4 regions of the Paenibacillus sp. B1-35 genome follow, and region 1 is predicted to be linked to each of the others. Evidence: predicted binding sites of a transcription regulator. Region 1 holds the regulator's gene; each other region holds the start of a gene.
What was found. Region 1 encodes NrdR, which represses ribonucleotide reductase genes. Its sites were predicted from a motif close to AACACNATATATNGTGTT; they were not measured.
Positions count from the first base shown of each region.

Region 1 (7,444 bases):
CTTGTTGTTGTAGATATTCCACTCTTGTATGAGTCAGGCCTCGCTGAGCTGTTCGATTCGATAGTAGTCGTGTATGTACCAAGAAGTGTTCAATTACAGCGTCTAATGGAACGGGACGGTTGGAACGAGAAGGAAGCGGAGCAAAGGCTGAATGCGCAATGGAGCATGGAGAAAAAACGGGATCTGGCGGACATTGTGATCGACAATAGTGGTTCGCTGCAAGATACGATCATGCAGGTCGACCGATTTTGGTCGGAGAAAGGCTTGCTATGATTCGTATGATGAAGATGCTTCGCAAAAAGAGAGTGCTATTGCTGTTGTTTTTAGGCATGCTGTTTTTGCTGTTCGTGCAGTCGCAGTGGCTGGGAAAATGGATGTATCCAATTGCGTATGAAGAGGAGATTCGCAAGCATGCGGCCAAATACGATATTGACCCCCTGCTCGTAGCAGCCATAATTCGAGTAGAAACGAACTTTCAGGCAGGTCGAGAATCTCGCAAGGGCGCTATCGGGGTGATGCAGCTTATGCCGGAGACGGCGACATGGGCCATGGAACAGTTGAAGATGAAAGAGCGCTGGTCATTGGATGAATTGAAAAATACAGCCGATCCGAACATCCTCATTGGAACATGGTATTTGAAGTCTTTGCATAAGCAATTCAATGAGAACTGGATCGCTGCGATCGCTGCTTATAATGCCGGCCCTGGAAATGTGAGCAAATGGATTCGTACGAAAATATGGGACGGCCGCTATGAAACTGCCAAGCAGCGAATCCCTTACGGGGAAACAAAGTTGTACGTACAGCGCGTTATCCATTATTATGATAAATATAAAGGCATCTATTCGAAGTAAATGAATAACGAAGAAGAAGCATCGGACAAGCCGATACCGTTATCGCGCTTTATCTCCGACGCTTCTTCCCATCATTATTTGTATTGACCTGCAAGTTGTTGTTCAGCCATTTGGACAAGACGCTTCGTGATGTAACCACCGATAGAACCGGTGTCACGAGTTGCCATGTTGCCATAGTATCCGTCAGATGGGATGGCAATGCCCAACTCTTGTGCGATCTCGAACTTCATTTGCTCAAGAGCTGCTGTCGCTTGAGGTACGACTAAGTTGTTGCTGGAACGATTGTTTTGGCTCATTTGATTCACCTCCTTGCGGTTGGTAATTGTATTGTGTGCATTCTTTCAAAGATCATTACAGGTAACCACTGGTATTTTTTTATTAGTGAAAAATGATAACATCAATAACATCAAGAATAGGACGGAGGTAAGGTAATGAAGTGTCCTTATTGCGACCACTTAGGTACAAAGGTTCTTGATTCTCGTCCAGCGAACGACAATAAGTCCATTCGCCGCAGGCGGGAATGCGAGCTGTGTAGCAGACGCTTTACTACATTTGAGATGGTGGAGGAGACTCCATTAATCGTAATAAAGAAGGACGGAAGCAGAGAGGAATTCAGCAGAGACAAGATGCTGCGCGGACTCATTCGGGCCTGCGAGAAGCGGCCGGTCTCTGTGGAGAGGCTAGAGATGATTGCTTCTGAGGTTGAGAAGCAGTTGCGCGATACGGCACATGCGGAAGTGGACAGCCGTGTCATCGGCGATTTCGTCATGGAACAGCTCTATCCGGTTGATGAAGTGGCTTACGTGCGCTTCGCATCGGTCTATCGTCAGTTCAAGGATATCAGTATGTTTATGAAGGAACTGAACCACCTTCTATCGAAGAATGCATTAGGCGAACACCCTGACAAATAGTTTTTTACTATATGCCCCCCTCAAGCAGATAACGCTGGAGGGGGTTATGTTTATCACATGAACCATACTCCCTCAATTGCTCAAGGGAGTATGGAGACGCCATGCTTGTTCATTTTTTCCCTGCACGTGACACACATAGGATAAAAATTCGTGTATGTCCAAACGAAATACTCGAAATGATAAGATATGATTATTTTTAAGGATCGTTAAGGGGGTAGAAAGCTTTTAAAACAGCCATCCTCGACGCGTATCAAGCAGCACAATGGCTAACAGGTCAAACAGTACCAGCGGCAAAATAAACGGGATAAATGAGGTGTGTACTTTACCGGCATGCTTGACGGAATTGACTTTCAAATACACTCTTTTTTTATCTACCTTTACGATGGTGCCCGTATAGATATTCCCCTTTTTATCCTTGATTTTCACGAATTTTTTTAAGTATTTTACGCTTTTTGTGTAATGGGAGGATATCTTCTTCGGAACGGTTTTTTTCGGCGTAATCTTTTTAGGCATAGAACGACCTCCTTTTCGCTAGATAAAGGAAACACAAAGTGTGCTTCATTATGTTATGCGCGATACGAGAAAAGGGTGTCAAACTGTGTCACAACTGTCCTTGATACCATTGTACAAACCCAAGCTTCCAAGATAACAGGTAGCAAAGAGCGATCCCGCTCAGCAGTAAGCCAAATAATAGCCAATCCTTCCAAGTAACGCGAAGCTGGGTATAATACGTTCGATCGCGCCTTCCCGTAAAGCCCTTGGATATCATTGCGGCTGCTACGCGCTCTGACTTGCGTATGGCAGAAGCAAGCAGAGGAATGGCGTAACGCTTCCAGGCGCGCAGCTTATTTTTCCAGCCTTGAGCCCGTTCAATGCCTCGCATTCGGTGAGCGTGCTGAAGGATGCGCAGCTCTTCCTTGAAGAAGGGGAGGAAGCGATAGCCTGCCAATATGCCATAAGCCCATTTCGGGGGAAGCTTGCACTGCTGCATTAGGCTGAGCATGAAGCGCACCGGATCAGTCGTCAAAATGAATATAAGCGACAAGGCTGAGAAAATAAGCACTCGTAAACCAAGTGATACAGCTTGCTGGAACGTCGCTGCGGTAATGATGAGCGAGCCCCAATGCCAGAGGATCGTGCTCGAAGCTGGATCGGCTGCGCGCGGGAAGACGAGGGCTGTCCAGACGTAGCCAATCCCCATAATGAGAAAGGGAGAGAAGCTGAGCAGCCATTTGCGCAAAGATATTCGTCCTAATGTGAAGGTAAAAAGAATAATATAGCCAAGTGCTGCGAGCGGTGTAACCGGATCGAATGTTAGCGACAGCATAATAACTGCCACAATGATGGCCAATCCCTTGATGCTGGGATTCCATTCTCGTAGAATCACTGCCCCTCCACTTCCTTCCTAGCAAAAATTAGCGCCTGCAACTGTTCCGCTATCGCGAAATTTATAGGCATTCGCAAATGACAGGCTTCCACAAGCTCCGGGTGTTTCGTCCACAATTCGGAAGGGCAGCCGTCATAGCGAATGTGTCCTTGATCCAGAACGATAACACGGTCTGCATACGCTTGAACCCATTCCATATCATGTGTAATCATTAGGACGGTTGCCCCGGCTTGCACACGCATTTGCAGCATATCCATCAACTGCTTGGATGTATAAGCATCTTGTCCATATGTGGGCTCATCGCATAGCAAGAGCTGCTGGCTGTCCGTAAGGACGGAAGCTACGCTGAGTCTGCGCTTCTGGCCTTGGCTGATGGAGAATGGGTTCGCCTTCGCAACCTTGCTTAAACGGAACCGTGCCAATGCTTCCGCGACTCTGGTGTTCACTTCTTCTTCCTCTACATGCTGCATCCGCATTCCAAATGCAATCTCATCGAATACGGTATCTGTTATGAACTGATGCTCTGGATTTTGAAATATATAGCCAATGTGCGCCCGCAGCTCTCTTTCAGCATAACGATGAAGAGGCAGATCTTGCAGCAGAATATGTCCATCACTCGGCTGAGTCAATCCGGACAGAAGGGAGGCAAGGGTAGACTTGCCGGCTCCATTCGGGCCAACAAGCGCTGCCCACTCCCCCTCGTACAGGGTAAGCGACGCGTTATGAATAATCGATCTCCCTTGGCGCTGATAGGCAAGCCCCTCCGCTTTCAGAACTGTCCGGCGCTGCTGCTGAGAAGGCTTCGGCTTTGCTGGTGTCAATATACGCACCGCTGCCTTCTGGATCTCTGCAGAAAGAGGCAATAACATATTCAGCAGCTCATCGTCGGTTAATGCAGGATAATGAGTCAGCCCCGAAGCTGAGCAGTAGGAGGATACGGTCTGTTGAAGGGTACGTTGCAGCTCGAAGGCTTGGGGAAGCCAGATGCCATGTGATTTGGCCTCAGCGGCGTGCTGCTCAAAATAGGCAGCAGGCAACCCATCGAATGCGAGCTCTCCTCGTTCATTCATGACAAGCAAGCGATCCGCAAACCCGATCCAGTCATCCAACTGATGTTCAATAATCAGCAAGGAAACCCCTTCCTTCTGCGCCAACTCAGCGATAAGTGCGGCGAACTGACGCCTTGTATACGGATCAAGGTTCGAGGTCGGCTCGTCCAGAACAAGCATTTTCACACGAAGTGCGAGGGCACAGGCGAGCGCAAGCTTCTGCTTCATACCACCGGACAGCTCATGAATGTAAGCTTGGCGCCATCCGAGCAGGCCAACCTTCTCCAGCACCTCGTAAATGATTGGCTCCATATCCGTACGAGGACAATTGCGATTTTCGAGACAGAAAGCAACCTCTTCTTCCACTCGCAGCATACAGAACTGGCTTTCGAAATCTTGAAATACGATGCCGATGATCTGGGCAACCTCGCCTGAACCATATTGCTCAATTGGCTTGCCGTATACTTGTATAGAGCCTTCCACAAAGCTGTCGATAGCATAGGGATACAGTCCGGCAAGACAGAAAGCCAGCGAGCTTTTTCCACATCCGCTTGGCCCGAGCAGCAGTACGGTCTCTCCATCCATAATAGAGCATTCAATTCCTGATAAGATCGGCTCGCTTTCATGCTCGAAGGCGAGGGACACATTCAAGGCGGCAATCGCTATATTAGGGTGCGGTTCTATATCATCTTCCCTCGTTGCTGGAGATGCTTGCTCATTAGGTAGAAGCAATGTGCTCGTCATGTTATCGCTGCCCCTTTGCAATTGGGAAGCTCCGGAGTACGCCTGTATTGGCTAATGCATCACCAATCGATTTTCCTAAGAGACCGGAAATGACTGCACCGCTTATGCAGCGAACCAAGAGCATCGCAAGGATTAGTCCCAGCGAAAAAGCTGCGTACCCGCTTCGGAAATAGCCCCAAGCGAAACTGAACACAGCAGAACCAACACCGGCAAGCATGAGTACCTTGGTCGAAAAATTACGGTATCTTGTTGCGGCAAATACGGCTTCTGCTCCCAACCCTTGAATCAAGGCAGAGACGATTAAAATAGGGCCTACCGCATTCCCGATGAGCACCTCAACCAATCCAGCGACCGTTTCCGAAATGACAGCAGCCCCTGGCTTGCGAATAATATAGGTGGCAATGATCGATACGATGAACCAAATGCCGAAAATCACTTCATAGCCCATCGGCCCCATAAAGCCCACAAGCACATTGCCGATTTGCAAGAAGAGCAGATAAATGACGGCAAACACGACAGACAGTGAGCTGAGAACGACAATATCCCGCAATTTCCATTGGCTGTTTCGCATATTCATGAACATTCCTCTTTTCTTTGTATGATGATCAGATGAGTCCGTTGAGATTGCAGGTTTCAAAATTCCTCTGCAGCAGTTACTTTGTTGAAGGACTATTGGCAGAAATGGTGGTTGTCATTACGACATGGGACTTATCTGTTTTTTGTGCGCGATTGAAGGCATGTTCGAGTGTGGCGAATACTCGCTGTGCTTCTCCTTCCAGGCGGCTTGCATAGTGTGCACTCTCATCGAATGTTCCTTCTTCCTTCGCTAGACCGATAATTTCATAAATGGTATCCATATAATCGGGCGTCCCGAGCGGGTAAAGTGCAAAATGGGCAGCGACCTGGAGTGGAATCGCTTGATTGCGTTCAGCATTCATTCGCATATCGTCCGTACTTATGAAGGCGTCTCCCTGCGTGTCTCCCGGACAACCAATGGAGAAGGTTGCATTCAGCACGGCATGTTCACCGCCAGCAGCACTATGCAAGAAAATGGACTGTACGACATCGAATACATGCTCGCTCCGTCCACGCACCCAAGTGCTGACATCGTCGGTATGGGACCATACCTTGGACAAGTCCGTATTTCGCAGCGCTCCCAAAATAATGTCGACAAAGCGATCGCTCATCGGATAAATGGAAAAGCGGCAACCAACGATGCGGCTCGTACCGCAAGATAAATGATTCATGACTTATATCCTCCTTGGCAAATTAATATATGGGCCAGCAGACAACAAAAAAACTGCACCGTGAGTCGGTGCAGTTGCGCTTGAGGATACAAGATTACGGCGTAGCTTCATGCAAAGACGTGCATGGTGAAGCCACCGCTTATATCAATCAGTCGACTACACTTCCCCACGCTAGTATTATCTAGTTCGGGTTATAAGGGTTAACAGCGTTGCCGCTGTCTCTCAGCTTGTTACAGCACCCCTAGTGTTCGATATCACTATGCAGTTGTTCCGTTGTTCATATGCTTGACTGCTTACATTATACACTGGATGATCGGTTTGTAAAGAGGATCATGGAGGCAAGGTGATTATTACTCGCCGTTCTATCTGCAGTCGATGATGTGAGCGTTGCGGAAATCTAAGAGTGATATAGTGGGGAATAGATGCTCATAAGAATGAAATGCCGGGTTTGCTGCAAAAGGGCAGCGGCGTTTTGCACGCAGCTAGTCCTCCATAATGGTCAGCGTGATTTGGAACAAGGTAGAATACCGCTGATCCTGCGTTAGTTCAATCGTGCCTTCATGGAGCGTTATAATTTTTTTGCAAATGGCGAGACCTAAGCCTGTACTGTCTTTAATCGGGCCATCACCGCGAATGAATTCTTCGAAAATATGCTCCTTGATCGGCTCCTGAACGCCAATGCCGTCATCTCCGATCCGCAAAATAACATGTCTATCCAGTCGTTCGCATGACACATAAAGCACCGTTCCCGTTGGATTATATCGCAGTGCATTGCTAATTAAGTTGGTGATGACGCGGCTCATATGAATCTTATCTATCTTGACATAGAGCGGTTCCTCCTGGATACGTGCTTCAAGCTCAAATCCCTTCTCTTCTATTTCTGGATAAAATTCCACCACGAGCTGCTGGAACCATTTCGTGATGTTTACTTCCTCCTTGATCAATTCCGTATGCTTGTCATCCAGCTTCGCCAGTTCAAATAAGTCTTTAATCAAATTGGCCATATAAGCTGACTTATCGTAAATGTATTGAATATACTTGCGGGTATCTTTATCTTCCAATGCCTGATTGTCCAACAGAAGCTGCGAATAACCGTAAATCGAAGTAATCGGCGTCTTCAAGTCATGCGACAGATGCAGCAGCATGTTCCGCTTATTGTTCTCGGCGGTTTCCTTCTCGGCAGAAGTAAGCTGCAAACGTTCAGCCATGCCGTTAAACGCATCTTGTATTTCCGCGAATTCCTGTTCTGCTGAAT
Region 1 covers NZ_JBCHVJ010000009.1:155,005-162,448, reverse strand. The annotation lists gene coaE (dephospho-CoA kinase) at 1-273, shown strand, start outside; gene ACQ5BJ_RS24555 (lytic transglycosylase domain-containing protein) at 270-851, shown strand; gene ACQ5BJ_RS24550 (alpha/beta-type small acid-soluble spore protein) at 926-1,147, opposite strand; gene nrdR (transcriptional regulator NrdR) at 1,283-1,762, shown strand; gene ACQ5BJ_RS24540 (hypothetical protein) at 1,988-2,275, opposite strand; gene ACQ5BJ_RS24535 (energy-coupling factor transporter transmembrane component T family protein) at 2,364-3,149, opposite strand; gene ACQ5BJ_RS24530 (ABC transporter ATP-binding protein) at 3,146-4,942, opposite strand; gene ACQ5BJ_RS24525 (ECF transporter S component) at 4,944-5,519, opposite strand; gene ACQ5BJ_RS24520 (YkoF family thiamine/hydroxymethylpyrimidine-binding protein) at 5,596-6,189, opposite strand; TPP riboswitch at 6,336-6,442, opposite strand; gene ACQ5BJ_RS24515 (HAMP domain-containing sensor histidine kinase) at 6,672-7,444, opposite strand, start outside.

Region 2 (7,444 bases), on a different contig from region 1:
GTCATAGTCACGGAGGGCAAGTCCAGCTGCCGTTGCTAGGAGCGATATATACTCCGCCTTTAGCAAAGCGATATGTGGAAGGCATGTATCAGATCGAGGGAACGTCAACGTTGAATAAACCCATGCAGCTATATGTGAACAGAGGGATTGGAACTACCGAGCTGCCAATACGCTTCCTTAGCAAACCTGAAATAACCGTTCTTACCTTAAAGCGCCAGTGAATAATTTCATGGTGCAGCAGCAGCAAGATCAATGGTCATGGGATTTTTACAGCAAATCCAATAAACCATGTATTTGTGAAGAACGGAATTGGCAAACACGTGCAATTGGCTGATAGATTCGTTACACTATCTACTAGATCGAAATATGCAATCCGGTGTAGACCGTTTAGATAGATATAAGGGGAGAACGGAACGATGCAGCCAATTCGTGTGCTTGTCGCTGATGACGAGCGAGAAATTCGAGAATTAGTGAAGAAGTACCTAGAACGGGAGTTATATTCGGTGGATACGGCATCTAATGGGGAGGAAGCATTGCGATTATTCGAGCTGAATAAGTATAATCTGGTCGTGCTTGATCTAATGATGCCTTACGTAGACGGGATAGAAGTGTGCCGCCGCATTCGGGAGAGAAGCAACGTCCCCATATTGATGCTGACAGCGAAGGATGAAGAAATGGACAAAATTGTCGGCCTGAGCATTGGTGCGGACGATTATATGACGAAGCCCTTCAGTATCCATGAGCTTATTGCGAGAAGCAAGGCACAGCTTAGAAGATTCATGATCTTAGGCAGTGAGGCCATTGGCTCCGCTGAAGAAGATACACTTTTGCGATTTACAGGGTTAATAATTGATACAAAGAAATATACGGTTATGCGTGACGGTCAAGAAGTAAATCTAACCGCAAAGGAATTTGAGCTGTTGAAGCTGTTCGCTGCTCATCCTGAGCAAGTATTTACGAAGACGCAAATCTTCAGACAGGTGTGGGGATCTCAATATATTGAGGATGATAACACGGTCATGGTTCACATACGTAAGCTCCGATTGAAAATTGAATCGAATCCTTCTGAGCCGAAGCTGATTCAGACGGTGTGGGGAATCGGATATAAGTTTGCAGGTGAGAAAGATGAGACATGATAAGCACAGTCTGATGTTCGTCACTTTATTAATCGGGTTAATAATTTTATTCATTATGGATCGTATTACAATTCAGCCTCTAGGAATCATTAGATGGGGGCTGTTTGCTATGCTATTCACCACTGTGGGGCTGCTCTTGCACAGCCGTTTAAGATTGATACGAAAACTAAAAAGCGATGCTGCTGCTGTACAACGTGCAGTACGAGGAAATATCAACACGAGGCTGCTAGCAAATGAGTTCGAGACTTATAATGAATTGCTATATTCCATTAATGAATTAATCGAGCAAATGGACAGGCTGCAAGTACAGGCACATCGATCCGAGACAGCTCGCAAGAAGCTGCTCACGAATATTTCACATGACATTCGGACACCGCTTACCTCGATTATCGGGTATGTTGATGCCTTGCAGGATGAACATATGGATACGCAGCAAGAGAAGGAAGAGTGTATTGCGATTATCTCGGCTAAGGCGCAAACGTTGAAGGAACTGATCGACCATATCTTTCAAATGGCGAAGCTGGACGCAGATGAGATTGAGATTAGAAGAGAGCCGCTTGACGCTGCAGAGCTGTTACGAGAAGCGATAATCTCATTTTTGCCGGAGTTAAAGAAGCACGGCATGGACTTAGCGGTTCAGATTCCTGATGAGAAGTGTACAGCAGAGGTTGATCGGTACGGGTATATCCGCATTCTGAACAACCTGATTAAGAACGCGATCCGATATGGCAAGGATGGCCGGAAGTTAGGCGTTGAACTGGAGAGGAAGGAAACAAGCATTGAGCTCACGATATGGGATGCGGGGCCAGGCATTCCAGCGAATGAAATTCCGAGGATATTCGAACGCACCTACCGCTCCGAGCAATCTCGGAGTTTGCAGTACGGCGGGAGCGGGTTGGGATTGGCGATTACCAAGGCATTTGTTGACAAGCATGGCGGGCGTATTTCAGTCGTGAGCAAGCCGTATGAGCGGACTGCATTTACAGTGAGCCTTCCAGTAAGGATGGCGTCACCTGTATCTGTTAAGAGATAGTTAAGAACTCATTAAGCAGCATTTAAAATCAACTGTTTACGATAGAAGGAGAAGTTGACTAGCAGGAGGTGCTGCATGAGCACAATCATTCGTACAACCCGTCTTACGAAGCAGTATGGAGAGCAGATAGCGGTTCACGATCTGAACATGCATGTGAAGAAGGGCGAAATTTATGGCTTCCTCGGCCGAAATGGCGCAGGCAAAACGACAACCATTCGAATGCTGCTCGGGTTAATCAAGCCTACGCATGGAGATGTGGAAATATTCGGCCAGCGTTTGACGAATAAACCAAAAGAAATTTTATCTCGAATCGGTTCAATGGTCGAGCATCCCGGCTTTTATGAGAACTTGACTGCCTATGAGAATCTGCTGATCAATGCAAAGCTGATGGGGGTATACAAGCGGAATGCGCTGGAAGAAGCACTTGAAACGGTAGGGTTGCAGGAGGAGACCAGGAAGCTTGTTGGTCAATACTCGATGGGCATGAAGCAACGCCTTGGCATCGCCAGAGCGATTCTTCATCACCCGGAGCTGCTTATTCTGGATGAGCCTACGAACGGGCTCGACCCGATAGGAATTAAGGAAATGCGCAAGCTCATCAGATCATTAGCGGAAGAACGGAAGATCACTGTGCTTATATCCAGTCATATTTTATCTGAGGTCGAGCAGCTTGCGGATCAGCTAGGTATTATCCACGAAGGGAAGCTGCTTGAAGAAATCTCGATTGGAGAGCTGCACCAGAGAAATCGCAAATACATCGAGTTCCATGTATCGAATGACAATAAAGCAGCCATGCTGCTGGAGTCGCAAGCCGGCATCCACGATTACGAAATTCACGACGGCGGATGGATGCGTGTCTATTCGCTTGTCGGGGAGCAGTACAAGCTGAATAAGCTGTTCGTTCAGCATGATATTGATGTATATAGCATGACTGTAAATGAAGATACGCTCGAAGATTACTTCGTGAAGCGGATTGGTGGTGGCCAGATTGGTTAATTTACTTTATACCGAGCTGTTGAAGCTGAAAAGGTCGAAAATGTTCCTTGTGAGCATGATTGGAGCTTCAGCAGCGCCGATCATGATGTTCATCGCCTACCTGAGCCAAATGAAAAAAGATCCCGATGCAGTTATTCCGTTCGAAACGGCCTTCTATAACACGAATTTGAATATTATGCTTTTGCTTGGTGTTCTGCTCTACGGGGTAATAACCGCCTATTTGTTCAACCGTGAATTTGTCGAGGATACGCTGAAGAACTTGCTGACAATCCCAGTGTCCCGAGTGGCTTTATTGATAAGCAAGCTGCTTATGCTTCTATTATGGATACTTCTATTAACGATGGTAGCATGGGTGCTGACTTTAGCGCTTGGTTTTATGATTAAGACAGATGGCTTGAGTACTTCTGTATTATTGAAATCAATACAGGACTATGTGCTAGGGGCACTGCTGATGTTCCTGTTGTCCACACTGACGATATGGGTGACATTTCTATTTAAAAACTATGTCCCGACGATTATGTTCACGGCTGTCATTACGCTAGGAAACGTGACGGTCATCAGCTCAGATTATAAGGCTATATTTCCATGGTCAGCAGCACATGTTATTGTGTCACATAGTTATGTGCCTGAGTATCCGCCGCTGTATTCGATTCTTGCAATCGGCGTGACTTCGATTATCGGCTTCGTGGCAAGCGTCGTCTATTTCAACAGGATAGATATTAAATGATGTGAATGATGTAGGGGATACTTTCCTTTCAAATCATTGTATGAATGTGTGATACGAATGAGGCCATGATTCGGTTCGTTGTAATTTTCAATGTGTTAGTTACATCGATATGCACGTAACAGCTTGAAGAGACAAAATGAATCGTTGTTCGGCATGGGATCGCTCTATTCTCCCACTATTATGTTGAACAATACTGTCACAATGGATCGAATCCGCCCGGTTGCCCGGGAAATGAGCGTACAAGCTAGGGAAATGAATGAGTGCTGCTTTAGGAAATTGCATCGTACAAATTAGGCATAAACATGGGATGGGTGGTAAGGGTGATCCAATTGTTTTGATTCATAGTGGCGGCGTGGGCTCAAGGGAATGGATGGAGCTTGTCCCTCTTCATTAGCTCCGGATATAAGCAAGATGATACGGTTTTCATTGGGCGGGCCCATATAGCAAACCGTTAACCGTTATGGCGAGCAATTACCGTGACCTGTTTATTGAAATGCATACCCAATACTTTGCACGTGTCTTTATGGAGTGGCGCAGCTTTGACGTGATGTGGCCACAGCCGCTGGCAATTAAGCGGTTGGAAAAAATCGCTGTTCCTTCTCTGTTTGTGTCCGGAACGGTTGAATGGAGCGATATGTACGAGATTGCAAACGAGTTCAAAAGGGTGCAACAGATTGCTTTTGCTGTAATAGAGGGCGCGGATCACATGGTTCCATTGACGCATTCCAAAGAGCTTGCTGCGCATATTCGATCATTTCTAGAATCCAATTCATGATTTGAGGGTTCGATTATGTACATAAATGAATCAGCGGCAATCGGGCACTTTTTGTGTCACTGGACTGCCGCTGTTTCGTGTTCAATACAAGTCAAATTCTTTACTTTGTCCAGACAATGCTCATACAACACGAGCGAGTGGCTGCTCATTAATAGATCGTGATTGCACGATGTGGTTTGCTATAATGACTTGTTCCTCCGCCGCCTACCAATACTCGTCCGCCTCTTGGAAACACCAACAGCTTGTTTACCCCTCCTGAAAGCAATACCTCAACCTTAGCACGGTTCGCAGTTGCAATATAAATGACATAGCCGCTTCTAGAAATAACTGTTCTCCAATTTCTATCAAACTCGGAACGCAGTACTCGGTTTGAGTATACCTGATAATGTGCTGATTCGATTCATATGTCTCGTTTACAATAAAAAAGTTGGAGCGAAGAGATCGCTGTCCAGTGGCTGAAAAGGAGAATATTCGAATTTTTGAATCATTTTTTTCTCTACAATTCCAAAATAATTGATCTCCAATAATCGTCTGAGGTGTGATACGATAGTAATGTTTTGTGTCATAGCTCGACATGAATCATGATAGAGGAATCGTCATAAAATGGCCCTTGCCATTTCTCTTAAAATTGTATATGATTCTATAGCAAACTATATATAGTTAGTGAATTGCGATACATACACTATATATTGTGACAGCAAATGGAATCACGGGAGGCAATGCGCCTAATGCTAGGACATGCCTATTCAGAAAGTGAGAGATTAAAGCGACAGCATACGCGAGATTTTCATGATCTTCGTGCCATCGTTTTGATCCTTATTTCTTTTTGACTGAGCATTTGCATTCATCATCCGTTCCATTTGCAAACGAGTCGAACAACGGAGGGATCACGTGCTTATCGCTTACGATTCGAAGACTGGTAACGTGAAACGGTTTGTCGATAAATTGGAGAATATGAAGTGTGTCCGCATATCGACTGACGTGAAGCTTAAAGAACCCTTTATCCTCATTACGTACACAACCGGGTTCGGACAAGTTCCTCAATCCACGCAAGAGTTCCTGGAAGAACACAGTCATTTACTCCAAGGTGTCGCGGCAAGCGGCAATATGAACTGGGGCACAAGGTATGGACTTGCAGCTGATCATATTTCCAGACAATACTCTGTCCCCGTACTGATGAAGTTTGAACTCAGCGGGACAAAACGAGATGTAGACAACTTTATTCGGGAGGTCCATGACTTTGATACCAAAATGGATACAGCTTAACAATGAAATCATGGTTCAGAAGGACGGTAAATTTCAATTTGGCAAGGATCACGAGGCAGCAAAGAGCTACTTCGTCGATTATGTCAATCAAAATACGGTGTTTTTCCATAACCTAGAAGAGAAGATTCATTATTTGATCGAAAATGATTACTACGAGAAAGAGCTTTTCGACAACTATGAATTTAAGGATATTAAAAAGCTTTACGAATACTTGTATTCCAAAAAATTCCGTTTCCCTTCGTTCATGAGTGCGTTCAAGTTCTATAACAACTACGCGATGAAAACGAATGACGATACGAAGTTCTTGGAACGTTATGAAGATCGATTGGCTGTTGTGTCCCTATTTCTTGCAAGTGGAGACATTAACAAAGCCTTCGAATATGCAGAGCTGTTGATTTCCCAAGAGTATCAGCCAGCAACCCCGACATTCTTGAATGCAGGGAAGAAGCGCAGAGGTGAGCTTGTCAGCTGCTTCCTGCTGGAAGTGAATGATTCGATGAACTCGATCGGATTTGCGATCAATTCCGCGTTGCAGCTAAGTAAGATTGGCGGCGGCGTCAGCTTGAATCTGAGCAAAATCCGTGGAGCAAGCGAACAAATTAAAGGGCTTGACGGCAAGGCAAGCGGCGTATTGCCGGTTATGAAATTGTTCGAGGATGCATTCTCCTATGCGAACCAATTGGGACAGCGTGATGGAAGCGGCGTTGTGTACTTGAACGTATTCCATTCTGACATTCATGAATTTTTGGATACGAAAAAGATTAACAGTGACGAGAAAATCCGCATTAAGACGTTGTCGCTCGGCGTTGTTGCTCCGAACAAGTTCTTCGAGCTTGTCGAGCAGGATAAGGACATGTACTTGTTCTACCCGCATACTGTGTACCAAGCGTATGGCAAGCATTTGGATGACATGGATATCTCGGAGATGTACGATGAGCTCGTAGACAATCCGAAGGTACGCAAAAAGAAAATTGTCGCTCGCGACCTGATCTTGAAAATCGCTCAGATTCAAATGGAATCTGGTTACCCATATATTATGTTCGTAGACAATACGAATGAGTACCATGCGTTGAAAGAGATCGGCAAGGTTAAATTCTCCAACCTGTGCAGCGAGATTGCACAGCTTAGCGAAGTATCGACAATCAATGACTATGGCATTGAAGATGAAATCAATCGTGATATTTCGTGCAACCTAGGTTCACTTAACATCGTTAACGTGATGAAAAACAAGCGGATGCGCGATACGGTTCACCGCTCTATGGACGCGTTGACCGAAGTAACCGATCGCAGCAACATCAGCATCGTTCCATCTGTAGCGAAGGCGAATCGCGAGCTTCACTCGGTAGGTCTTGGCGCTATGAACCTGCATGGATACTTGGCGAAGAACAAGATTGCATATGAGTCTAAGGAAGCAAGAGACTTTGTACGCGCGTTCTTCATGATGATGAACTTCTATTCCATTGAGCGTTCCATGCTGATTGCGAAAGAGCGCGGCGTGACATTCAAAGACT
Region 2 covers NZ_JBCHVJ010000001.1:219,597-227,040, forward strand. The annotation lists gene ACQ5BJ_RS01080 (metallophosphoesterase) at 1-221, shown strand, start outside; gene ACQ5BJ_RS01085 (response regulator transcription factor) at 417-1,136, shown strand; gene ACQ5BJ_RS01090 (sensor histidine kinase) at 1,126-2,169, shown strand; gene ACQ5BJ_RS01095 (ABC transporter ATP-binding protein) at 2,245-3,165, shown strand; gene ACQ5BJ_RS01100 (ABC transporter permease) at 3,158-3,892, shown strand; gene ACQ5BJ_RS01105 (alpha/beta fold hydrolase) at 4,353-4,667, shown strand; gene ACQ5BJ_RS01110 (hypothetical protein) at 4,816-5,067, opposite strand; gene nrdI (class Ib ribonucleoside-diphosphate reductase assembly flavoprotein NrdI) at 5,559-5,933, shown strand; gene nrdE (class 1b ribonucleoside-diphosphate reductase subunit alpha) at 5,902-7,444, shown strand, end outside.
Region 2: a site for NrdR is predicted at 5,346-5,363, ahead of nrdI (class Ib ribonucleoside-diphosphate reductase assembly flavoprotein NrdI). Genes of this name have one in related genera too.

Region 3 (7,444 bases), 140 kb from region 1:
TGCTATCTTCAGATTCTGGGTTTGAAGCAGCCGGTATCGTTTCTTGCCGCTTTTTATTTGCAGATGTGCCGGAATCTATTTCGGATTGAGCGCCGGATTGCTGAAGCTGTGGCTCATAGTAGGATTGCAATCGCACCAGTTCCTCATTCAAGCGTTCGGCTGCTTCCACCGCCCATGTATGGTCATAGGTCGAAATGAGTTTGATGAGCTGCTGTTCAACAGCCTCACGAGCTTGCTCAATCGATAAAGACCATGGTGCGACATGCACGTTAGACGGAAGCTTAGGAGACAAGGATATGGAGAGTAACTGCTCCATGAAATCGCTACGAATGCGGCCGGATACTAGTGAAATGCCGTAAGAGTGAATCTCTTCTCGCTTCAAATCACAGGCGAATTCCACATTAAGGTTCATCAGAAGCCACGGTTCATAAGCGGTTGAACGTTTAGTGCCCCGTGGTGAGCGAACAGCGGTTTGATTGCCTGCATGATCTGCGAATAAGCTAATGAAGCGACCCTCTTCATGAGCTGCTTGCATAATGCTGGACAAACGCCGACTGCCAAAGGTGACATCTTCGCGCGGAATTCGTCCAATTCCTCCCCCACCGCCTGTGAAGGCAGGGGCTACGCCGAAGTAGCGGCCCAGAATAGAATCGCCGGCATTTGGATTGGCATCTGACCCCATCTGTGGAGCATTTACTGTTGCCGCTGGCGGGGCAGGTGCAACTCCTGCGGCGGGTGCAACTCCTGCTGGCGGTGGCGCATATGGGCCGCGAGGCGGATCAGGAGGCATTGCAGATGGATCGAATACGAAGGTGAAGCGCATCGTGTCGGGTTCCGCTCCAGTACGATCAACGAAGCCCCAATAATAGGGGCGATTCGTCAGCTTGCGATCTGCTCGCTCTGAGAGCTTTACCGTTACACTTGCAGGAGAGAGCTCCATGATGTGGCATTCTGTTGCCTCCAAATAATCGAGCACATATTTGCGAATTTGCTCCGTATTCATTTTGCAGCCTCCTTTCCTTGTCGTTAGCCTTCTACTTCAGCACTCATTCCTTGCAGGAGCTGGTGCAGCGCAGCGCCCTGTGTATCTTCTTCCATATTGATTTCCTCGCGAATGGCATTCAATGAATTGCCGAGCCGCTCTACTTCACTGCGTATATGTTCCTCCGAATCCGCTTCCAGCAAAATTCGAGATAGGCTTTTCTCGAACGAATCCTGCTTCTCAAAGCGCTCCAGAATCATGTCCAGACTGCCGATAACCATCTCGAACATATTGATTTTTTCATGCAGAAGGTTCAAAATATATTCCTCAATCGTACCTGTTGTGGATAAATTATATATTTTCACATCATTGTTTTGTCCTAGCCGATGCACACGACCAATTCGCTGCTCTACACGCATCGGATTCCATGGCAAATCGAAATTAATCATGTGATGACAGAATTGAAGGTTGATTCCTTCGCCTCCAGCCTCTGTTGCGATCATTACCTGGGCGCGTCCACGGAACAGATCCATCATCCAATCCTTTTTGCCCCGATTCATTCCACCGCTGTATGGAACTGCTACTAGCCCTGCATTACGGAAGTATTGCAGCAAATATTCCTGAGTGGCTCTGTATTCTGTAAATACAATAACCTTTTCATTGACGTCACGAATAATGTTCATCGCAGTCTCAGCCTTGGTATTCGCCTGAATCCCCTTAATGAGATCAACAAGATCCCAAATGTAATTGCGAATCGGAGAATCCTCAGCGAGTTTTTTCGATAAGTTCACCAATGTTAAAAATACAGCATCCCGGCTGGAGCATACTTCACGCTGTAAGGTAATCAGCGAGAACATGCTGCCTGCATCGCCGCTGCTTGTTTTATATTGCTCCTTTACAAATCGTGTGACGCCATCATAGAGTGCTTGTTCTTCTGGTGATAGGGTAAGCGGGACGTTTTTGACAATGCGCTTCGTAAAATGCACATTGCCTTCTCCCCTGCGATTGCGCACCATTACCTTGGACAGCGCTTCTTGCAGCATGCCTTCATTTTTCGGCACACGCTTGTCAGCGACGAAGTTCGTGCTGAATTCACCTTGACCGCCAAGCTGACCGGGCTTCAATAGATTAATTAGGTTGTACAGCTCGTTCATATCATTTTGCACAGGTGTTGCTGTGAGCAACAGACAATATTTTTTGCGCAAATGCTGAATGAATTGGTAGTTGGTTGTTTTGCGATTTTTCAGTTTATGGGCTTCGTCAACGATAAGCATGTCATATTCCTGCTCCATAAGAACTTCCTTATGAGGGTCGCGTTTAGCGGTATCCATGGAGGCGACTACAATATCGCTGTGCCACTGATATCCTTTCTTTTGTGCGATCGCAGGAATGCCGAACTTGTGGTTCAGCTCACGAACCCATTGCAGCACAAGAGAGGCGGGCACTAGAATGAGTGCTCGCTTCACAAGTCCTCGAATCATATATTCCTTGAGAACAAGACCAGCTTCGATTGTCTTTCCAAGACCAACCTCGTCGGCCAATATCGCTCTTCCACGCATATCGTGCAGCACTTTGCGGGCTGTTTCTAGCTGGTGTGGTAATGGATCGACATTCGATATATGACTTAGGCATTGCAGCTCGTCGAATGCGCGAATCCGCTGTGCTTGTTTGGCCTCATATGCAAGTCGGAACATGGTCCAGTCATCCCAAGGGCTATTTTTGTTTATTCGGCCAAGAAGCTCATCTGTCCATCCATGATCAATCGTAACGGGTATACGACCAATTGCTGTAACACTAGTTTTCGGTGAAGACAGGTGCACTGCACCATCACTGCCTGCTGTACCCATAGAAGCTCCGTTTCCGGGGCATGCTACTGTTGTCAAAGTGTCGTTCGGCTTGCGAGGCTCTTCCTTTGGCGGCTGATACGCACACATGTTGTCTCCCTCCCTAACTAAAGCAAATCATATCATTACCGAGTAGTATGGACGCTTTCTCCTCATTTCATAACTGCACATGAGCCGGGAACAATGAGGATTAGATGAGGCATTTATCACATCAATTCTATATATGGTATATTATAATCTATTATGAATACTACATATTGTGTTTGTTTCGTTGAAGGAAGCTTGAGTATAAGCCCGGATGCGTCATCATTTGATTGTAAGCAGGAGGTTGTTCTCTTTGAATAAGATATCGAATAAGCGGTTGGAAGGATTAAGTGAGAAAATATTTTTGGATCGTTATGCCAAAAAAGAGGTGGATACGAACCATACCAAGGTTGGGGATGTTGTATTGGTACTAACCAAGGATGATCCGAAGTTTCCGACAAAGGAAGTAGGAGAGGTAATTGCGCGTGACGGACAAAACGTATCTGTCGCATTGCGCAGGGGTGAAGCCGTGCAAACCTCGATTGAAAAGTTGACCCTTGCTGTGGAAAAGACGCCAGAAGAAATGTGGGATCGCCTTGCATCCGCCGTTGCTTCTGTGGAATCGACTTCAGAAAAGCAAACCGAATGGACAGATAAATTCCGCTATGTCCTTGATGACTGGAAGCTAGTGCCTGGCGGACGGATTGCTGCAGGAGCAGGGGCGAGTGAAGAGTTGACCTTATTCAACTGCTATGTCATCCCATCACCGAAGGACAGTCGCGGCGGGATTATGCAGACGCTGTCAGAAATGACGGAGATTATGGCGCGTGGGGGTGGAGTTGGTATCAATTTGTCCTCTTTGCGTCCGAGACGAGCGATCGTACGAGGGGTCAATGGGACTTCCAGCGGCGCCGTCTCATGGGGTGGGCTGTTCAGCTATACTACAGGGCTTATTGAGCAGGGCGGAAGCCGCCGCGGTGCATTGATGTTAATGATGTATGACTGGCACCCGGACATTATGGATTTTATTACGGTAAAGCAGACTGCAGGGCAGGTGACAAATGCGAATTTGTCCGTCTGTGTAAGTAATGGATTTATGAAGGCTGTGAAGGAGGATTTGGACTGGCAGTTGGTATTCCCGGATACGAGTGATCCGGACTATGATGAGCAGTGGGATGGGGATTTGGAAAAATGGAAGCGGGCAGGTAAGGCTGTGATCCTGTATCAAACTGTGAAGGCTCGCGACATTTGGCATACGATTATAGAGTCGGCGTGGAAGTCGGCGGAGCCGGGCGTTGTCTTCATGGAGCATTATAATCAGATGTCGAACAGCTGGTATTTTAACCCGATTATATGTACGAATCCTTGTGGGGAGCAGGGATTGCCAGCGTGGGGCGTCTGTAATTTGTCTGCGCTCAATCTGTCCAAGTTTTATGATGCAGAGAAGCGGGACGTTGCTTGGGAGGAACTGTCGAAGGTAACGCGTTATGCGGTTCGTTTTCTCGATAACGTCATTGACAAAACACCTTATCATTTTGAAGAAAATAAAAACAATCAGCAAAAGGAACGTCGTATCGGACTTGGATCAATGGGCTTGGCAGAATTGATGATCAAGCTAGGAATCCGATATGGAAGCTCGGAATCGCTTGAGTTCCTTGACAAACTGTTTGGCTTCATTGCTCGTGAGGCGTATTTAGCCTCTGCAGAGATCGCGGCAGAGAAAGGATCATTCCCTGCTTTCCAAGCAGATCCTTATTTACAGAGTGGGTTTATGCAGCAGATGACCAGCGTATATCCTGAAGTTGGATCAGCGATTCGGGCGAAAGGAATCCGCAATGTCACCGTCATAACACAAGCTCCAACTGGCAGCACAGGCACGATGGTAGGCACATCAACCGGAATTGAGCCATACTTTGCCTTCAAGTATTATCGTCAGAGCCGGCTTGGGTATGATGAGCAGTTCGTACCGATTGCCCAACAATGGAAGGACGCACATCCGAACGAGGAATTGCCAGATTACTTCGTGACAGCAATGGATCTCTCCGCAGAGGATCATATCCGCACACAGGCAGCGATCCAGCGTTGGGTAGATAGTTCGATATCCAAAACCGCGAATTGTCCGAATGACTTCACGATCGAGCAGACGAAGCAATTATATGAGCTTGCCTTCGATCTCGGCTGCAAAGGGGTAACCATTTATCGCGATGGAAGCCGAGACGTGCAGGTACTTTCGACGGATAAAGGGAAGAATCAGCAAGAGGGTAGTCATTCAGAGTCGGGGCAAGCTGATTCCCATTCGGATTCGCAGCAGAAGCAGTCTGGGCAGGGTGATTCCAATGCGAGCAATCAGGAAAGTCATCAATTAGGGGACGGCGGCACGTTAAAATGTCAGTCCTCCTCTAATGATGAGACAACGCAGAACGAAGGAACTGCAAATAAACAGCAGCTTCATCGTCGGGACTCCGATTCAGATGATCAAGCTTCATCGGATGCCGCTTCGGGTCAGGAAGATAAAAATCAGCAGAAGAAGAAGAATGAGCAGGAAGGAAATAACAGTGCCTCAGTATCGTCTGCTTTGAACCAAGCAGGTACAGAGGAATCTGAAACAAGCTCAAATAATGTGTATAAGCGTCGACCACAAATATTGCGTGGCGCCACATACAAGATTAATACGCCATTTGGGATGGCATACATTACGATAAATGATCTGAATGACATTCCGGCAGAGATTTTCTTGAATGTTGGTAAAGCGGGTTCAGATGTATTTGCCATGGCAGAAGCATTGGGTCGCGTATGCTCCCTGTTCCTGCGATATGGGGATCATGGGAACAAGGTGGAACTGCTTATCAAACATTTGAAGGGTATCGGCGGATCAGGCGCTATCGGCTTCGGGGCTAACCGAGTAGAATCCATTGCGGATGCGGTCGCGAAGGCACTGGAGACGCATATGCAGGAGCAAGCGGATCACAAGGAACAACAGAACCAGAACACTGGTAAAGAAAGCAAAGGCGATCAGCAGCCAAGCAAAAATAACAACCAGCAATCGGACGCCCATAACAATAATCAGTCTAGAAACAATAACAATAAGGATGACGGCCAACAGTCTTACCATTATAAAAATGATGATAGCCAACAGTCGAGTAACAACGAACATCAGTCACACAACAACGGTCAACAAGCTGCAATAGGTAATGAACAGCAAAACAATTCTGACCAGCAGGATGTGGGTGGGCAGACGTCAAGTACAATTTCGGCAGAAGATTCCGTACAAGCTCGGAAAAATATATCCAAGCCGATGAGCGGACAATCCAGAGACTTATGTCCTTCCTGCGGTACAGCTTCGCTTGTTAGTATGGAGGGATGCAAGACCTGTGTGAACTGTGGATACAGCCGTTGTTCGTAAAGAATAAATGGGCAGATGTGATTGGTATAGTGTGTGTGATGAATCATGAAAGTTGATCATTTGTAAATAAATGATGATGAAATTGGATTAAAGAAAACGATAAAATAAGCAGATATACACTCCACTACATCAATATATATTGATGTAGTGGAGTGTATTGATATTTATATTTGTGCTTGCCCATATGGGACTGTGTGTCAGTCAGGTATAGAGAAAGAAAGCAGTCCTGATGCATGCAGATATAAATGGGAGCCTTATGACGTCTTGGTTACTTCTTATTTGCTTCAAGATATTAGAGAATATCAGGTCCTGCCAAGCAAAACAACTTGGTATTCAGTAGAATCTAGACTTTTATACTTCATTAATTGGTGAACGAGATTCGAAAGCTTACTTCGTATCCTATTATCTCCGTTAGCTCAACCTTGGGAAAATGTTCACAGGACTGTCTCCTAGTTTCGTCTCGCGGAATGCCGGTACCAAGTATTGGAGATCCATATTAGTATGAGTGGTATGTGAGTTTAGGAGAAGATATTAAAATGATTAATCCAGATTCCAGTTTATCCGAGGTTACATTCCAATCAGAAATCAGATCTAACACTATAGATGATGTAATAGTTTGGTTTGAGGATAAAAGACTCTAAATTATGATACTGTATGATAATGCCTGCGTAAAATCGTTCTTTCCATATCTAAAAGTAGAGCGTCAAGTCACTGTGTGAACTTAGGAACAGCTGAATACCAAGCGGTACGTATGGTGGTGTGGATGGTCGGCTACTCAAATAATGGGTAGCCTCCAACCCGATTCAAGTCAGAAAAAAAGTTATTATTTAACAATTTGGATATTGCAATGAAATATCTGGTATGTTAATATTGCGCTAACACTTACGATAGGAGTTGAAGAGGGTAATGTAAAATTTCTTGCTTACGTGTTTAAAGAATAAAACAAGTTCTATTTGTTCTGTTTTATTCTTTATTGGCAAGAAAGTTACCTTATTCTGTTCACTCAAAATATATCCTTATCTGACTCTGCGTAGGGTTGGGTTTGCTTTATTTTTTTGAGCTGTAAGAAAGGTCGACTTTCTTGCGGCTCTTTTATATTTGAGTATTTTGTATTAATCTGAGCCCTTAATATGCAAGAATTTTCAGTCATAAAAAAGGGACTTCACCCCAACTTGGCGAAGTTTTTTTGAT
Region 3 covers NZ_JBCHVJ010000009.1:12,356-19,799, reverse strand. The annotation lists gene ACQ5BJ_RS23855 (YqhG family protein) at 1-1,003, opposite strand, end outside; gene ACQ5BJ_RS23850 (DEAD/DEAH box helicase) at 1,027-2,829, opposite strand; gene ACQ5BJ_RS23845 (adenosylcobalamin-dependent ribonucleoside-diphosphate reductase) at 3,164-6,253, shown strand.
Region 3: a site for NrdR is predicted at 3,073-3,090, ahead of ACQ5BJ_RS23845 (adenosylcobalamin-dependent ribonucleoside-diphosphate reductase). Genes of this name have one in related genera too.

Region 4 (7,444 bases), on a different contig from region 1:
TGGGTCATTTGAAATTTCGATTGTGCGAGATCCCCGTAGATTTCGCAAGCTTCTCTGCCCACAAAATTAATGGTCCTAAGGGCGTGGGTGTTCTATATGTGCGTTCGGGTGTGCATTGGGATCCGCTGTTATATGGAGGAAGCCAGGAACGCAAGCGCAGAGCGGGAACAGAGAATGTAGCGGGTATCGCTGGTATGGCCAAGGCGCTGGAAGTGGCGAATGCTTCGCTGAGTGAGAAGCTTGAGGGGCTCGGACAAATTCGCAATACATTGTGGATGGAGCTGTCATTGGCACTTGGGGATCGCGTAGTCATGAACGGGCATCCTACTGAGCACTTGCCGCATGTACTGAATGTCAGCTTCTTGGACGTGCCAACCGAGACAATGCTGATGAACTTGGACTTGGCTGGCATTATGGCCTCAAGCGGATCCGCCTGTACTTCAGGTTCGCTGGAATTGTCGCATGTACTTGAAGCTATGGATTTACCGGATGAGCGCAAGAGAACGGCTGTACGATTCAGCTTCGGATTGGGCAATACTAATGAAGAGGCTGCTTGCGCTGCGCAACAAATTGCAACCATCGTATCACGTGTTCGTACTAGACAGTAAGGGACTGTCACAGCGTGAAAGGAGGGGCGATTGAGATAACGCGGCATGCTAGCCGAGGTCGTACTCGAAGAAGGGTTTCATCAATTTCGAACCTAGAACGACCTGCATGATTTTTGTAAAATGCCGTTAGCTGAAGAGGGGGCCCCGATATGAAGCTGTTGGAACTGATCGGCCTTCCCGTGTATGCAATTGAGACGGGGAAGCGATTGGCCAAGGTGAAGGATATCCGCATTTCGAATGATTGGACTATAACGCATATAGAGCTTGATGGTCGTTCCCGTAAGGGTTCGCCTCCTCCATCGGTTAGCTGGGAAGAGGTAACTGCCTGCGGAGAAGACGCAATAATGATCGCGAATGATACAGCCATCCGCCAGACGGAGGCTATCCATATAGAGAGGACTTTCTTGACAGGGAATGGAGCGTTGAAGGATTTGCCTGTCATGACAAGTGAAGGATCGCAATTAGGATGGGTCGCTGATGTTTATTTTCAGCCAAATATGGGTAACCAAGTAACAGGTCTGGAAATTTCAGACGGTTTGCTGTCTGACCTGCTGGAGGGCAGACGGCGGATAGATGGGACAAGCCGCTTGAAATGGGGGACTGATGTTATTGTCTTCGAGGATAGCGGATAGCCTGCACGGTACGAACAAATTAGTCAACGGACGGAATGGTGAGAACGATGTTGCGATGCCCGAACTGCAATTCCAAAGATATCGGGAAGATTGGCTCCCACCAATTTTATTGCTGGGGATGTTATATAGAGCTGACGGTGAACGGAGACAAGATGTCCGTGTACCAGGTTGAAGAGGACGGTACATTAAGCTCTCTGGATGATTTATTTTTTGGCGATGAATTTGCGTCGCCTGCGTTCCCGGAAGCACAGGCCTCGTCCTAAGGATTGGGCAGAACAAATATCCATCATATGGAACATTGGCGCTCGTAATCGCTTCGTAGAGGCGAGAACGGGCGCTTTTTGCATGCTCGTCATTTTGTCCGTGATGAATCTCATATTGTGAGAAAAAGAGTTCGTTCATAATACATATTGTGCTCATTTTCAAACAAACACACTAGATATAGTTGACATAGACGATTTGCACTGAAAATGAAGGTACATAATGTGAAAGGACTGAGTTGATATGACGATGGTATCCATGAAACGAACAAGCACGGTATGGGAACGGAACAAGCCGACGGGCACGGAGCGGTTAACGGCATCGCTACATGACATCGTAGACGGCGGAAATCAGGATCTGATGCAGGAAAATGCGAATGTGGATGGACGTTCGCCTATGGGGATGATGGGTAAAATCGCAAGCGAGAGCGCGCGTTGGTATACGATTCAGCATCTGCTGTCTGCTGACGTAAGAGAGGCAGTGGAACAAAACCTGATGTATCCGCATGACCTCGATTTCTATGCTTCCGGTACGACAACGTGCTGCCAAATCCCGCTTGGCAAGCTGTTAAAGCAAGGGTTCAACACGGGTCATGGATATATGCGCGAGCCGCAGGATATTAAGAGTGCGCTTGCGCTGGCGTCGATTATATTGCAGGCGAACCAGAATCAGCAGCACGGCGGGCAAGCATATCCGATGTTCGATTATGATGTAGCCCCTTATGTACGCAAAACTTACAACCGGCATCTTCGTTATATGGAATCGCTGCCGCTGCCAGAGGATTTCGATCTTGCAGCAGAAGTATGGCGATTAACGGAGCGGGATGTATATCAGGCTTGTGAGGCATTCATTCATAATGCGAATTCCATGCATTCCAGAGGCGGCGGGCAGGTGCCCTTCATCTCGCTCAACTATGGCACGGATACATCCTTGGAAGGACGAATGCTTGTGAAGCAGCTTCTGCTGGCGACACAAGCTGGACTAGGCAGAGGGGAGACGCCTATTTTCCCTATTCAAATTTTCAAAGTGAAAAAGGGAGTCAACTTCGACTCATCTGATCCGAATTACGATTTATATCAGCTTGCACTGCAAACGACAGCGCAGCGGTTATTCCCGAACTTTGCCTTTCTCGATGCTCCGTTTAATGCACAGTACGATAATGGTACGCCAGAAAGTGAGGCCTGCTATATGGGCTGCAGAACGCGCGTCATGGGGAATGTGAACGGAGAGGAAACGGCGATCGGCAGAGGGAATCTGTCCTTCACCTCGTTGAATCTCGTTCGTCTTGCTATGCTGTCAAGCAGTATAGATGATTTCTTTATTCGCTTGGACACTATATTGAAGCTGACGGTCAAGCAGCTGACGGAGCGGCTGGAGTACCAATCGAAGAAGCAGGTAAGAGACTTTGCATTTTTGATGAAGCAGGGTGTATGGCGTGGCAGTGAAAACTTGCAGCCAGAGGATGAGCTTGGGGAAATCCTTAAGCAAGGGACACTTAGCGTTGGCTTTATCGGACTTGCAGAAGCTCTGGTCGCGCTTACAGGTACCCATCATGGCGAGTCTGAGGAAGCACGCAAACTAGGAATGCGGATCGTGACTCATATGCGTATACGAATGGATGAGGCAATTACAGCGACAGGTCTTAATTTCTCATTGATCGCGACACCGGCAGAAGGACTATCTGGGAAATTTACAAGCCGGGATCGGGCTGATTTTGGTGTAAGAAAGGGCATTACGGATCGGAAGTATTACACCAATTCCTTTCATGTGCCTGTATATTGCTCCGTGAAGGCGATCGATAAAATCCGGATTGAAGGGCCTTTCCATGAGCTGTGCAATGCAGGACATATTACTTATGTGGAACTGGACGGCAGTGCCAAGGCTAATCCAAAGGCGCTTGACCGAATCGTGCGTGCGATGGCGGCCAGCGGAATTGGCTATGGCTCTCTTAATCATCCTGTCGACCGCTGCCGCACTTGTGGCCATCAAGATACAATTGAGGACAGCTGTCCGGTATGCGGAAGCTCTGGCAACCAAATCGAGCGCATTCGCCGCATTACTGGATATCTGGTTGGGGATATGAACAAATGGAATACCGCAAAGCGGACAGAGGAGTCGGAGCGGGTGAAGCATCAATGAGCCTGCGCGTTCTATCCATTTTGCACGACAGTGTTGTTGACGGGGAGGGTCTGCGCACAGTCATTTTCTTCAGCGGATGTCCCCACCAGTGCAAAGGATGCCATAATCCGCAATCCTGGAACATGATGAACGGTACGGAGATGACTGTAGAGGAGGTGGCAGCCGAGGTGCTGTCCAATCCGCTTACAGATGTAACCCTATCCGGCGGAGAACCGTTCATGCAGGCAAAGGAAGTGTCGGAGTTGGCCCGGCTGCTGCGTCAGTCTGGCCGACATATATGGTCATATACAGGGTATACGGTCGAGCGGTTGATGGAGCACGGTACTCCAGATCAACAGGAACTGCTTCACAGTATTGATGTCCTGGTCGACGGGCCTTTCATAGCAGAGCGCCGTTGTCCCGGACTCCCTTTCCGCGGCAGCGACAATCAGCGTATCTGGCGAATAGAAGATGGAACTCCTGTTGGATTAATTTTTCCCTAGGCTACACATACTTTACTGTATTGCAAGCATTCTACATACTAGCTAGTTGGAACGGAGTGTATGGTACAGTGGAGCGTTTTTGGAAAAACCGTCTATTCGTCATGAGCATCTATTGTCTGCTAGGTCTTATCATCCTCTATTTATTGTTTATGATGAAACCTCTAATTGGGCATGTCTATGGCTTTCTTAAAGCTATACTTGCCCCTTTCTTCGTGGCGATGATTATTGCTTACGTGCTCAATCCGATCGTAACCCTGCTCAATGAGCGTAAAGTTCCCCGCACAATGGCGGTCTTGCTTATTTATGCGGTATTCATTGCAGTCGTGACAGTCATTTTAGTCAATATGATCCCGATGCTGGTGAAGCAGCTTGCAGAGCTTAACAATCAGATGCCCCATCTGAATGCGAAGGCGGAGCAGATGATGGATGGTGTAGGAAAAACGATGCCGCCTTCCGTACGTTCTGGATTAAACAACTCGATTTACGCGCTTGAGGAGCGCATCGGCAAGACGATTTCAGACTTTATGGAAAATATCGGAGCTGCCATTAATATGCTCTTCATTGCGCTTATCGTTCCCTTTCTCATTTTCTATATATTAAAGGATTTCGATGTGTTCGAGCGTGCTGTTATCGCCTATGTGCCGCGCTCGCATCGGAAACACACGGTACTGCTGTTCCGGGAAATCGATGAGGCGTTGGGCAGCTACATACGGGGACAGTTCCTTGTATGCGTCATTATTGGCGTGCTTGCTTATATTGGCTACTGGATCATCGGCATGCCTTATGCACTGCTGCTTGCCTTATGTGTTGCGGTGTTCAACATTATTCCCTATCTCGGGCCATATTTCGGTGCAGCCCCTGCGCTTATTTTTGCAGCGACTGTATCGATCAAGATGATTATTTTGGTCATTGTGGTCAATACAATCTGTCAAATCGTGGAGGGCAATATTATTTCGCCTCAGGTAGTAGGCAAAACCCTGCATATGCATCCACTCACAATTATTTTCGCTCTGCTGGTCGGCGGCGAGCTTGCTGGCGTTGTAGGGCTTATCCTTGCAGTACCCTTTTTTGCAGTGATTAAAGTAATCTGTCAGCACATTGTAGCTTATCAGATTCGCCGCAAAACCGTGTAAATCAATTTTGGATAATCAAGGAGAATGTTAAAGATAAAAACCCCTACTTTAGTCCTGTTTTTCAGAAAGTTTCGCAATCTTGAACAACAAATTCGTTGTCAGGCGCGTTTAAAGAAGTGGATGCGGCGTTTAAGGATATTGGACGCCGTTATTTTATTCGTGAATGATTGCAGATGCCGCGTCCTGCGAAATGAAATAGGAATGATTAGGAGGAGAGTTCTTACGTGAAACGAACACTTGCGATATTATTGACTATTGCTTTAGCAATGGAACTTTCTGCGAATGCCGCGATGGCATTGCCGCAGACGGGATCAAGCACAACGCTTAAAGATGCATGGAAAGACAAAATAGAAGGCTTAAAAACAATTAAGGTGTCGTCCATGATCCCTGCCGCAGGGGCGACAGATGTCAACGTCGGAACTGAGTTGATTCTTGCGTTCAATACTGAAGTAGAAAAAGGAAGCGGAAACATCACCTTGCGGAAGAAGAATGGTGACAAGGTTGAGGATATTGCAGTAGACAGCAACCAAGTTCGCTTGGATGAGTCGAAGAAAAAAGCGACGATTACGTTATCAAAGCCGTTGGAGGCTGGGAATGCTTACCGGGTACAGGTTGATTTCGGTACTTTCAAATCAGGCACTTCAGAGTTCCTCGGTGTTTATGATCCAACGGAGTGGACCTTCACGACTGCAGCCGATGCTGGTGCCCCTCAACTGGATGTACTGGCGCCATCGATTGGGCAGCGAGATGTCCGTGTGGACTCTAAGCTAGTGTTGACCTTCAAGGAGAAGGTATGGAAGCAATCCGGCGGAAGTATCATCATGAAGCAGGCGAAGGATGGCAAAGTGTTTGAGGCGCTGCCGATGTCCTCCAATCGTGTTGCTGGTGACGGCACAAATACGATTACGATTGATCCGGTACAGCAATTGAAGCCGAGCACAGAGTATACGATAGAAATCGCGGCAGATTCCCTGCGCAATGCAAGCGGAAAGTCTTACCCGGGATTGAATACATGGAAGTTCACAACGGGCAATGAGGACGCAGGGGCTCCTACTTTGAAGTCTGCTGCACTTAGTAAGCTGGATACCGTTCGTTTAACGTTCAATAAGAGTTTGAATAAGAACTCACAGCCGCCAGCCGCCAGCTTCGAAGTAACGGTGAATGGAAATTTACGCCGCGTTACGGGGACAGCTATTGGGGACAATTATGTCGATGTCAGCGTAGAAAGCGGGATTGCAGCCGGGCAAAATGTGCTCATCTCCTATCGTCCGAGCGCTGAACGCAAGCCAATACAGGATACGGCAGGCAATCCAGCAGCCGCATTCGAGAAGGCGGCAGTCAGTAATGATGTTGACCGTACTCCACCTATCGTTAAACAGGCTAGTGCGGAAGGAATGAAGGTAATTCTGGACATATCGAATCCGATGGATACCGTATCTGCCCGTGCATATGAACAGTTCAAGGTTACCGTGGATGGGAAGGAAAAGTCGGTAAGCCGTATTTCAGTGGATGGTTCTAGAGTTACGTTGTCGCTTATTTATCTGATCCGCGACAATCAAACGGTAAGAGTGAGCTATAAGCCGGATCGTTATCCATTGAAAGATCGCAGTGGCAACCAGCTTGAGGCATTTACGGATCTTTTGGCGCGAAATGATGCAGATACGAAGGCGCCTGTGGTTCAAAGGGCAGAGGTTAGCGGGAGCCTGCTGACGTTGACTTATAATGAATCATTGGATACGAGCAAGGTACCGCCTCGCAGTCATTTCTCGGTGTATGTCAATCGTTCATCCCAAAGTGTCGATTCTGTTCAAGTGCGAAATAATGAGGTTCATCTCGTCTTAAGCTCCAGTGTTGGCGACAACGATGATGTCACAGTATCGTACTTGCCAGGGGAGCCTCGAATTTCTGATTTGGCTGGAAATAAGGCATCCGGATTCGCATTGATGAAGGCTGATAACCGTTCTGACCGAACCGCGCCAACGTTGCGTTCGGCTTCAGTGAAGGGCAGTGCGATAACGCTTGTCTTTTCCGAGCGGCTGAAGGAATTTCCTTCTCCTGACGCATCACAATTTGTGGTACAGTCAGACAACCGGACAATTAAAGTAAAGCGTGCTTCTACTCGCAACGAAGAGGTTACCTTGACACTGGACGAAGCGGTCAATGCCTACAGCACGGTAACCGTTGCTTAT
Region 4 covers NZ_JBCHVJ010000002.1:49,126-56,569, forward strand. The annotation lists gene ACQ5BJ_RS07710 (cysteine desulfurase family protein) at 1-608, shown strand, start outside; gene ACQ5BJ_RS07715 (PRC-barrel domain-containing protein) at 758-1,240, shown strand; gene ACQ5BJ_RS07720 (hypothetical protein) at 1,288-1,503, shown strand; gene ACQ5BJ_RS07725 (anaerobic ribonucleoside triphosphate reductase) at 1,751-3,640, shown strand; gene nrdG (anaerobic ribonucleoside-triphosphate reductase activating protein) at 3,589-4,122, shown strand; gene ACQ5BJ_RS07735 (AI-2E family transporter) at 4,191-5,255, shown strand; gene ACQ5BJ_RS07740 (SwmB domain-containing protein) at 5,480-7,444, shown strand, end outside.
Region 4: a site for NrdR is predicted at 1,640-1,657, ahead of ACQ5BJ_RS07725 (anaerobic ribonucleoside triphosphate reductase). Genes of this name have one in related genera too.